Cytobacillus sp. IB215665: one gene and its partner. The protein of the gene in region 1 interacts with the protein of each later gene in a pairwise test. Links are inferred from orthologs where the notes say so. Each region holds a gene or a part of one and is shown on either strand. Other genes may lie near its edges.

Region 1 (6,168 bases):
TTAGTGAGCTAGTCCAAATAACATCTGTTCGGTACAGTACTGTTAAATATTATACAGAAGAAGGATTGCTCCCTTTTGAACAAAAAGAAGAGAGATTAACTAGGCGTTACCCAAGAGAGTTGGCTTCATTGCGACTAAAGCATATAGTAGCTTTAAAGGAAAAGGGACTATCGATTACGGAAATTAAAGAGCATTTTAAGGTTTGACCTTTGTATCTAGCAAGGAGTAGACTTTCCAACACCTTTGATAGTTGAGAATCATTCCGATTGATCACGAAATTGCTCTAAAATTATGTCGCATAACCTTCAGGAACACAATTTATTACGAAATAAGCTATTTAGATATTAAAGGCACTAATTCTACCTAATTATTGTGTCATTTAAATTGAAGGAATTTCTAATTTTATAGTTATTAACATTATGAAAACCACCAAATCCAAGTAGGCATGGTGGTCTCCTCTTAAAAAAGGGCATTAATCAACCTATAAAATAAATAGAAACACTTCCTAATTCACACGCTTCTATATTATAGAAACATAAGTACCGCAGAGCATCCATATAAGCTCAAATTTTTTTCTATACTGCCTCCCCTGTGTTCCAGTCTAATAGACCAGGAACATATAACTTTCTTTTAAGGTAATATTGAAATACTATATTTCCGCAAAAAACCTTCTTCTTCTAATATTATAATTTTTTTCAAACCTAAAGTACTATATGAGTATAAACCCCAATAGTATTTGAATAATAACTGAAATATAAGACTTATTAAGACTTTATTCGTCGAACAAAAAGAAAAAGCATGCTTTGATAAAAATCAACCAAAGCATGCTTATGCCATATTCTATAACATCCAGCGGTTACACTATTCTTATGCTTTATCCCCGGACCATTCTAACATACCACCAACCATATTTTTCACATTATAACCTTGCTGCTGCATGTATTGACATACACGCTCACTTCGCGCACCAGAACGACATATGAATATATATTCTTCTTCTTTTGAAAAGTGATCGAGATGATTAGGGATATCTCCCATTTTTATATGCTTGGCACTAGGAATAATACCTGTAGCTACTTCATCATCTTCTCTCACATCTACTAAGTTTAGCTTTTCTTCTCTATTCAACTTCTCTTCTAACTCCACTGTTGAAATCTCTTTTACCGAATTCACCATATAGAAAAATGCCTCCTTTAATAAAAAACGTTTCCACATTTATTATAGTTTTAAGTATGCACAAAGGATCAAAAAAATATCTCTTTGTAAAATAAAGCAAAGCACCTTAAATCGAAATGACAACAATACGCTATAGCCCACAAAGTGTGGGCTATTTTTAAAAGGAATTTGTGGCGCTCGTCTTTTAAATAGACTGTTTTCGCATTAATTGTTGCTTTTCGTCCATAGACATAGGCACTTATACAACTAGCGTTCGTCGCACCTTTTCTTTTGTACAACGATAACTAACATATAAAACCACTTTTCATAGGAATGATAGCTACAAAGTTTACGAAAAGAGCCATTAAATATTAATTTGCAACAATGTTAACTAATTTTCCAGGAACAGCAATGACTTTACGTACTGTTTTCCCTTCAATTTGTTCTTTTACCTTCATGTCATCCATAGCGATTTGTTCAAGTTGTTCTTTTGAAATCTCAGTAGGGACATTCAACTTGGCACGAACTTTTCCGTTAATTTGTACAACAATCTCAACTTCATTATCAACTAGCTTAGCTTCATCGTAAGCAGGCCATGCGCTATATGCAATCGTTTCGGAATGTCCTAGCTTTTCCCACAGTTCTTCAGCTACATGTGGGCATATAGGTGCAAACAGTTTTACAAAGCCTTCGATATAACGTATTGGTAAATCATCAGCTTTGTACGCTTCATTGATAAATACCATCAACTGTGAAACAGCAGTATTAAACCTTAGCCCCTCATAGTCTTCCGTTACTTTTTTTACAGTTTGGTGATACGTTTTCTCTAATGCACCAGTATTGTCATTAGCAACGATTTTCGAGCTTAAGTTGTCGTTATCATCCATAATTAATCTCCACACGCGGTCTATAAAACGACGAGCTCCATCTAAGCCAGTTGTTGACCATGCAATTGATGCATCAAGTGGGCCCATGAACATTTCATATAACCTCAGTGTGTCAGCTCCGTGACTAGCGACTATGTCATCTGGATTAACAACATTCCCTTTTGATTTACTCATTTTTTCATTGTTTTCCCCAAGAACCATACCTTGGTTAAATAATTTTTGGAAAGGTTCTTTCGTTGGTACAACACCGATATCGTATAAGAACTTATGCCAGAATCGAGCATAAAGCAAATGTAATACAGCATGCTCTTGCCCACCAATATATATATCGACCGGCAACCAATCTTCTAATTTTTTTGGATCAGCTAACTTTTCTTCATTTGCTGGGTCAATATAACGCAAATAATACCAGCAACTTCCTGCCCAGTTAGGCATCGTATTTGTTTCACGACGACCTTTTCTTCCAGTCTTTTCATCAACCACACTTACCCATTCAGTAATTTTTGCTAGAGGTGATTCTCCCGTACCTGAAGGTTTAATGTCGTCAACTTTTGGAAGTGTTAACGGTAATTCCTCTTCCGGGATCGCTTCAATAGAGCCGTCTTCCCAATGGATGACCGGTATTGGCTCTCCCCAGTATCTTTGACGACTAAACAACCAATCACGAAGGCGATAAGTAATCTTCTTTTCCCCTCGACCATTTGCTACTAACCATTCAATCATTTTAGAAATGGCCTCTTCTTTACTTAACCCGTTAAGGAAATCTGAATTCACATGTTCACCGTCTCCAGTGTATGCTTCCTCAGAAACATTGCCACCTGCTACAACTTCTGTAATCTCCAGTCCAAATTTTGTGGCAAACTCCCAGTCACGCTCGTCATGTCCTGGAACAGCCATAATCGAACCAGTACCATAGCTCATCAACACATAATCTGCGATCCAAATCGGCATTTTTTCTTTGTTTACTGGATTTATAGCATACGCACCTGTAAACACACCTGTTTTATCTTTAGCCAAATCTGTCCGCTCTAAATCACTTTTGCTTTTTACTTTGTCTACATATACATTCACTGCTTCCTTTTGCTCATTAGTTGTAATAATGTCTACTAAAGGATGCTCTGGTGAAAGTACAGCATAAGTAGCACCGAATAAAGTGTCGGGACGAGTAGTAAACACTGTGAATGTTTCCTCTGAATTTGCAATATTAAAAGTAACCTCAGCACCTTCTGAACGTCCGATCCAATTGCGTTGCATATCCTTTACGCTTTCAGGCCAGTCTAGATCATCTAAATCTTCTAATAAACGATCAGCATAAGCAGTAATTTTTAACATCCATTGCTTCATTGGACGCCGTTCAACAGGATGACCTCCTCTTTCACTTTTACCATCGATCACTTCTTCATTAGAAAGTACTGTACCGAGAGCTGGACACCAGTTCACTGCAACTTCATCAATATAAGCTAACCCTTTTTCATAAAGCTTTAAGAAAATCCATTGTGTCCACTTATAATAGTTTGGATCAGTCGTATTCACTTCACGGTCCCAATCATATGAAAAACCTAAAGATTTAATTTGGCGACGAAAAGTTTTAATATTATGTTCAGTAAATTCAGCTGGATCATTCCCTGTATCTAATGCATATTGCTCCGCAGGTAAGCCAAATGCATCCCAGCCAATTGGATGTAAAACGTTAAAACCTTGCATGCGCTTCATTCTAGATATAATATCAGTTGCGGTATACCCCTCAGGGTGACCTACATGAAGACCTGCTCCAGAAGGGAACGGAAACATATCTAAAGCATAAAAATTTTCTTTACCTTTATCTTCAGATGTTTTGAATGTTTTGTTCCCTTCCCAAAATGATTGCCACTTCTGTTCAATTTGTTCATGATTAAAGCTCATTGTATTTCCTCCTTACGAACATCTTAATTACAAATTTAACCATTTAATTAAATTAAAAAACCTCCCATCCCTAAAAAGGGACGAGAGGATTAGAATTAATTCTTCCCGCGGTACCACCCACATTAGTGTCATAATCTGACACTCGCTTTTCATTCCATAACGCGGACAACGGCAAGCATTACTTTCGAGGATTTGAGAATACCTCCTAATTTTCACACTTGCAACTTAAAGGTGAGTTCATGAATATACAACGTCTGGCTTGCACCACCCGCCAGCTCTCTATTACGTGTAACATTCATTACTATTCCTTATCACTGTTGTTATATCATTATCTTTCATCATTATTATGTATTGTATAGAATTTAAAATAAAACTGCAAGTTGTATATAGAAATTTATTCAAAACTAACAAATTACCTATCACATCATCTTGATTTCCTCTTGTTGATTTTGTCGGTTTAACCTGTAATCATATGAGGTAGTCGTTATAATTGATATCACCAAGAAAATCATTAAAACGATGAATAATATATTCATTCCATAAATATCAGCCAGCAATCCACCAAGGAGTGGTCCAACCATTCTTCCCCCTGTAGCTGTGCTATTTACAATACCTTGATAAAATCCTTCTCGTCCCTCAGGCGCAAGTTGATGAGCAATAGTTGGAACAGCTGGCCATACTAACATTTCACCAATTGTTAAGATTACCATCGCAGTAATAAAAGAGGAATATTCCGACGCATTCGCAACGACAATGAATGAACAAATAAATATGATGTTTCCGACAACTATCTGAGATTTCAATGTTTTTGCAAAGCGTTTTACAAAAGCAGATACTAATGGTTGCCCCAAGACGATTAATATTCCATTGATTGTCCACAGCACACTGTATTGCTTTAAGCTAATATTTAATTCCTGAGTATATGTTGATATCGTTGTGGACCACTGCACATATCCAGCCCAGCATAATAAATACCCGACGCAAAGAATAATTAATGAATAAAAGTTAACCTTACTTTTCCTTGCTATTGTTTCTGTGTCATGGTTAGCAGATCTTTTCCCTTTAACATCTAACCGTCGATACCATATTACTCCAATTACAGAGAAGATTAAGTACAATAGACCACTTGACATAAACGTATAAGTAAATGAATATGACGCAATAAATCCACAAAGTGCTGTACCAAGTGCTACACCTATATTTTGAGCAACATAAATTGCATTAAATGCTTTCCTTTCGCCCTCAGGCCACACCGCACCAGCTAGAGCATACATAGCTGGAAAAATGATCCCCGAGCCGAATCCTATAATTATTAATAACAATACAAAATGAGGCCAATCATGAAAGAATATCAACATAATTGAGGCACATAAAGTAACAGATACACCTAAAATGATTGTTTTAAAGCTGCCAAACTTATCATAAATGACTCCACCTAATAAATTTCCTACTACACCAGCAGCTGAATTAAACATAATAACAACACCTGCTGTTGTTAAGCTTTTACCTAAATAATCATGAACATAAATTGTACTTAAAGGCCACAGAAACGATGACCCTGTAACTAAAATTGCCATACCAACCACAACAAAATACAATGACCGAGGCATTAAAATTCCTCCTCATACGGTTTTAAATTGTTACATAAATTGTTATATAGTTCACCGGACATATTGTATTCTCTCTAAGCTAGAACAGCAATAAAAAACTAGACCACTTCTAAAATTTGTTGCATTTTACATACATAACACCAGGACAATAAGTAAACGGTTTTATAGAAGAAAAGACACCTAAAAAAAGGATAACATGAAAGGCAACAAAACACCCTAAAATCGCCCAGAACAAACTTGAAAATATTCATTGAAAATCCCTAACTGTTCACACTATTGCTAATTAACGAAGGCTGTTTTCGTAAGATTTCATCATATCTTTTCTACTTATACAGTTATTGAGCTCTCATAAAACTCATCATACTGTCCAAGTCTAAGTATTACTGTCTTTTGCAATGATTGTTTTTTCATACTAAGGTATAAATTCAAGCGTTCTTGTTATCTGTTCTTCTGTACATAGATGACTAACATATACAACAAATTTTAATGATACTAAATTGGTAACAAGCAATGTTTACAAAAATCTTTAGTAAACATTGCAATAAAGTTTACTAAAAGAGCTTAACAAAAGCAGTGCTCATAATTACTAACACTGCTTTCTAATTATTACTTTA
Region 2 (4,445 bases), on another replicon or contig:
TTTGACCCTCGAACGATTTTATCAACAATTAGTAGTGCCAAAAATGAATTGATTGACGCTGAAGAATATAGTAAGCAAACGGGTAGCTATTATGAAGAAACAGTAAGTAATGTATATAGTGAATATGAAAGCCGTCTTAGAAAGAATCAAGCGCTAGACTTCGATGATCTCATTATGTCTACTATTCACTTATTTAAACGTGTACCAGAAGTGCTTGAATATTACCAGCGCAAGTTTCAGTATATTCATGTTGATGAGTACCAAGATACGAACCGCGCCCAATATATGCTCGTAAAAATGTTAGCAGAACGACTAGAAAATTTATGTGTCGTAGGTGATTCTGACCAGTCTATTTATCGATGGCGTGGAGCGGACATTGCAAATATCTTATCTTTTGAAAAAGACTACCCAGATGCAAATGTTATATTATTAGAACAAAATTATCGATCATCTAAACGCATCTTGCAAGCAGCAAATAAGGTGATTGAACAAAATATGAACAGAAAGCCTAAAAATCTTTGGACAGATAATCCAGAAGGTAATAGGATTTCATATTACCGTGCAAATAATGAATTTAGTGAAGCTCAGTATGCTGCTGGAAAAATCAATGACCTTGTGGGTAGTGGAAGCAAGAAGCTTTCGGATTTTGCAATTTTATACAGAACAAATGCACAATCTAGGGTTGTGGAGGAAGTATTATTAAAATCAAATATCAACTATACAATCGTTGGTGGTATTAAGTTCTATGACCGTAAGGAAATAAAAGATATTCTTGCTTATTTACGTGTGATTGCCAACCCCGACGACGATATTAGTATAACGAGGGTTATTAATGTACCAAAACGTGGGGTAGGAGCTGCCTCTGTAGATAAAATTGCAAACTATGCGATCGCCAATGAGTTATCATTGTTTCAGGCCCTTGGGGAAATAGACATGATTGGTGTAAGTACGAGAGTTAAAAATGCCCTAACAGATTTTCGTAATATGATTCACCATTGGACTAGCATGCAAGAGTATTTATCTATAACGGAGTTAGTTGAAGAAGTCCTCGAAAAAAGTGGCTATCGAGAAATGTTAAAAAATGAAAAGACGCTAGAATCACAGAGCAGATTAGAAAATATAGAAGAATTTTTATCGGTTACAACAAATTTTGAAAAGCAAAATGATGATAAAAGTTTAGTCGCATTTCTAACTGATCTTGCTCTAGTTGCAGATATCGACCGTTTAGATGAAGAGGAAGAGCAGGATAAGGAAGCTGTCGTTCTTATGACTTTACATTCAGCAAAAGGACTTGAGTTCCCTGTTGTATTTCTATTAGGCATGGAAGAAGGAGTTTTTCCACATAGTCGTTCACTTGATGAAGAGGCTGAAATGGAGGAAGAACGTCGACTAGCTTATGTTGGAATTACACGTGCAGAAAAAGAACTACATTTGTCAAATGCTGAAATGAGAACCTTGTTTGGACGAACGACGATGAATAGTGAATCGAGGTTTATAGGAGAAATTCCTGAAGAATTACTCGATGTTATCGTAGATAGTCAAAAGCAAAATACCCCATTCACATCTAGAAGTTCCATGTCAAAAACTAGCTTCAAATCAGTAGCAAAATCAACTGGTGGAGATACGATTGAATGGCAAGTAGGTGACAAAGCTTCACATAAAAAGTGGGGAACTGGGACAGTGGTTAGTGTAAAAGGAGAAGGTGAAGGAAAAGAGCTGGATATAGCTTTTCCAAGTCCAACAGGTATAAAGCGCTTGTTAGCTAAATTTGCTCCTATTACTAAATCTTAAGATCCAAGTATAGAAGTAGGCTTTTTACAATTGAATGAACTAAAGAGATTTACTTTGTGTAATAGTAAGTCAGAAAAATTATTTACATCTCTTTATCCAATAACGATGTTATAAACTCTAAAAGTGTGTATTTATGAAGGAGGGTGAACAGATGGATCGACAAATAGCGATAAAACGTGTACAAGAATTGAGTACATTAATAACTAAATACAACTATGAGTATCATGTACTAGACCAACCGACAGTTTCTGATTACGAATATGATCAATTAATGCAAGAATTACTTGAGATTGAAGAACAGTTTCCAGATCTTAAATCAGCTGACTCTCCTTCACAGCGCGTTGGGGGGAAAGTACTAGATTCATTTTCGAAAGTGGAACATGATGTGCCGATGCTTAGTCTTGGAAACGCATTTAATGAAGTTGATTTATTTGATTTTGATCGACGTGTACGTCAAGAAGTAGGGGACGAAATTAGATATGTTTGTGAACTGAAGATAGATGGTTTAGCTGTATCACTCAAATACGAAGACGGGGTATTTGTTCGCGGTGCGACAAGGGGAGACGGTACCGTTGGAGAAGAGATCACAGCTAATTTAAAGACCATTCGATCAATTCCATTGCGTCTAAATAAGCCAGTTAGTTTGGAAGTTCGTGGAGAAGCTTATATGTCAAAGTCCTCATTTAAGAAATTAAATGAGGGCAGAATACAGCTAGGAGAAGAACCATTTGCAAATCCTCGAAATGCAGCAGCTGGGTCGCTTAGACAACTTGACACAAAAATAGCAGCCTCTAGAAATTTGTCTATATTTATATATAATATCGCGGAAGTGAGTGCTACAAATATCCAGTCTCATAGTGAAGGGTTAGCTTTTTTGGAGAATATAGGTTTTAAAGTGAGTAACGAGAAAAAAATTTGTGGGAATATAGAGGATGTTATCGAGTATGTTTTAAGCTGGCATGAAAAACGTCCGAACCTTGCTTATGATATAGATGGCATAGTTATTAAGGTTGATTCTTTGGAACAACAAGATCAGTTAGGCGCTACTGCTAAAAGTCCTCGTTGGGCAATTGCTTACAAATTTCCAGCTGAAGAAGTTGTTACAAAGCTATTAGAAATTGAGCTTAGTGTTGGACGCACTGGTGTGATTACACCTACAGCTATTTTAGAGCCTGTGCAAGTAGCTGGGACAACTGTACAAAGAGCATCTCTGCACAATGAAGATTTGATTCGAGAAAAAGACATTAAAATTGGCGATTACGTTACGATTAAAAAAGCCGGAGACATTATACCAGAAGTTGTCAATGTTATTGTTGAAAAGCGCTCTGGAGATGAGTTAAGCTTCCATATGCCTACACATTGCCCAGAGTGTAATAGTGAGCTTGTTAGGTTAGAGGAAGAAGTTGCGTTAAGATGTATTAACCCTAAATGTCCTGCTCAAATTCGTGAAGGGCTGATTCACTTTGTATCTCGAAATGCGATGAATATAGATGGTTTAGGTGAAAAAGTCATCACACAACTATTTGCGAATCAGTTGATTGTGGATGTTGCTGATTTATATAAGTTAACTAAGGAAGAGTTGCTAAATCTGGAACGTATGGGTGAGAAATCGGCTACAAATCTCATTCAAGCCATAAACAATTCGAAGCATAATTCATTAGAGCGTTTATTATTTGGTCTAGGGATTCGCCATGTTGGAGCAAAGGCTGCTAAGACATTGGCTATGGAATTTGAGACAATTGAAAAACTTCAAGCAGCAACATTCGAACAGTTAATTAGCATAAATGAAATTGGAGAAAAAATGGCTGAATCGATTGTTACATATTTATCAAGCTCTGAAGTTCAAGCATTGATTGAGGAACTGAACAGCTTAGGGGTAAATACAAGCTTTACTGGAGTAAAAGCCCTTTCATCAGAAAGCGGCGATTCATTTTTTGCAGGAAAAACAGTTGTATTAACTGGGAAGCTTGAACAACTTACTAGAAACGATGCAAAAGAAAAGATTGAAGCTTTAGGCGGAAAAGTAACGGGAAGTGTGAGTAAAAGTACTAATTTAGTCATTGCAGGTGAAGCAGCAGGTTCTAAATTAACTAAGGCTAAACAGCTCTCAATAGAAGTTTGGGACGAACAACGATTAATTACGGAATTTGAAAAATAAGAGGTGTATGATATTGCGGAAAATTATTGCCTTAACTTTATCAACATTATTACTACTCTCTGCGTGTGCACCGAAGTTTGAGAAGCAACAAGAAATTGTTAATGAATCAGAAGATACAACTGAACAAGCAATCATTCCTAAGTATCAAATTTCTGATCAGTTTTATCGAACAGTTTTAACTGAGGATAATCAAATCAAACCAAGTGAATCAAGAGGGCTGGTTGTTTCAGGACTCAATACACGATATGACATAGATGAAGTGGAACGAGGACTTATGCGCATTGCACAAGATACCTTTTCTCCAGATGAATATTTTTTCCAAGAAGGACAGTATTTAGATCGCCAGACGGTCCAAAGCTGGTTAAGTCGAAAATTGACACCAGAACAGCTTCAAGAAAAACTTAACGAGGATCCAAATTATGTAGATTTAGGGTTAAATCCAAGTATTGATACGACTGCTAATGCAACTCTCACAGATTTAAATCAAGAAAGTCCT

Evidence for each region. The genes of interacting proteins can lie anywhere in the genome.
Region 2: the proteins of leuS (region 1) and ligA interact in binary tests that used the Escherichia coli proteins (3 or more experiments, as listed by UniProt). The link is inferred for Cytobacillus sp. IB215665 from one-to-one orthologs.

The regions. Positions count from the first base shown.
Region 1 is NZ_JAXBME010000021.1:62,340-68,507, reverse strand. The notes cover bases 1,236-4,291. They hold leuS (leucine--tRNA ligase), read right to left. Parts: upstream 3,945-4,291; coding sequence 1,527-3,944; downstream 1,236-1,526. Also shown: SLH52_RS20055 (helix-turn-helix domain-containing protein), read left to right, coding at 1-206; SLH52_RS20050 (rhodanese-like domain-containing protein), read right to left, coding at 868-1,173; SLH52_RS20040 (MFS transporter), read right to left, coding at 4,364-5,554; SLH52_RS20035 (glycogen biosynthesis protein GlgD), read right to left, coding at 6,166-6,168.
Region 2 is NZ_JAXBME010000005.1:20,930-25,374, forward strand. The notes cover bases 1,557-4,445. They hold ligA (NAD-dependent DNA ligase LigA), read left to right. Parts: upstream 1,557-1,942; coding sequence 1,943-3,949; downstream 3,950-4,445. Other genes in these bases: pcrA (DNA helicase PcrA), read left to right, coding at 1,557-1,791; SLH52_RS08385 (CamS family sex pheromone protein), read left to right, coding at 3,963-4,445. Also shown: more of pcrA, read left to right, coding at 1-1,556. UniProt on the Escherichia coli protein: DNA ligase that catalyzes the formation of phosphodiester linkages between 5'-phosphoryl and 3'-hydroxyl groups in double-stranded DNA using NAD as a coenzyme and as the energy source for the reaction.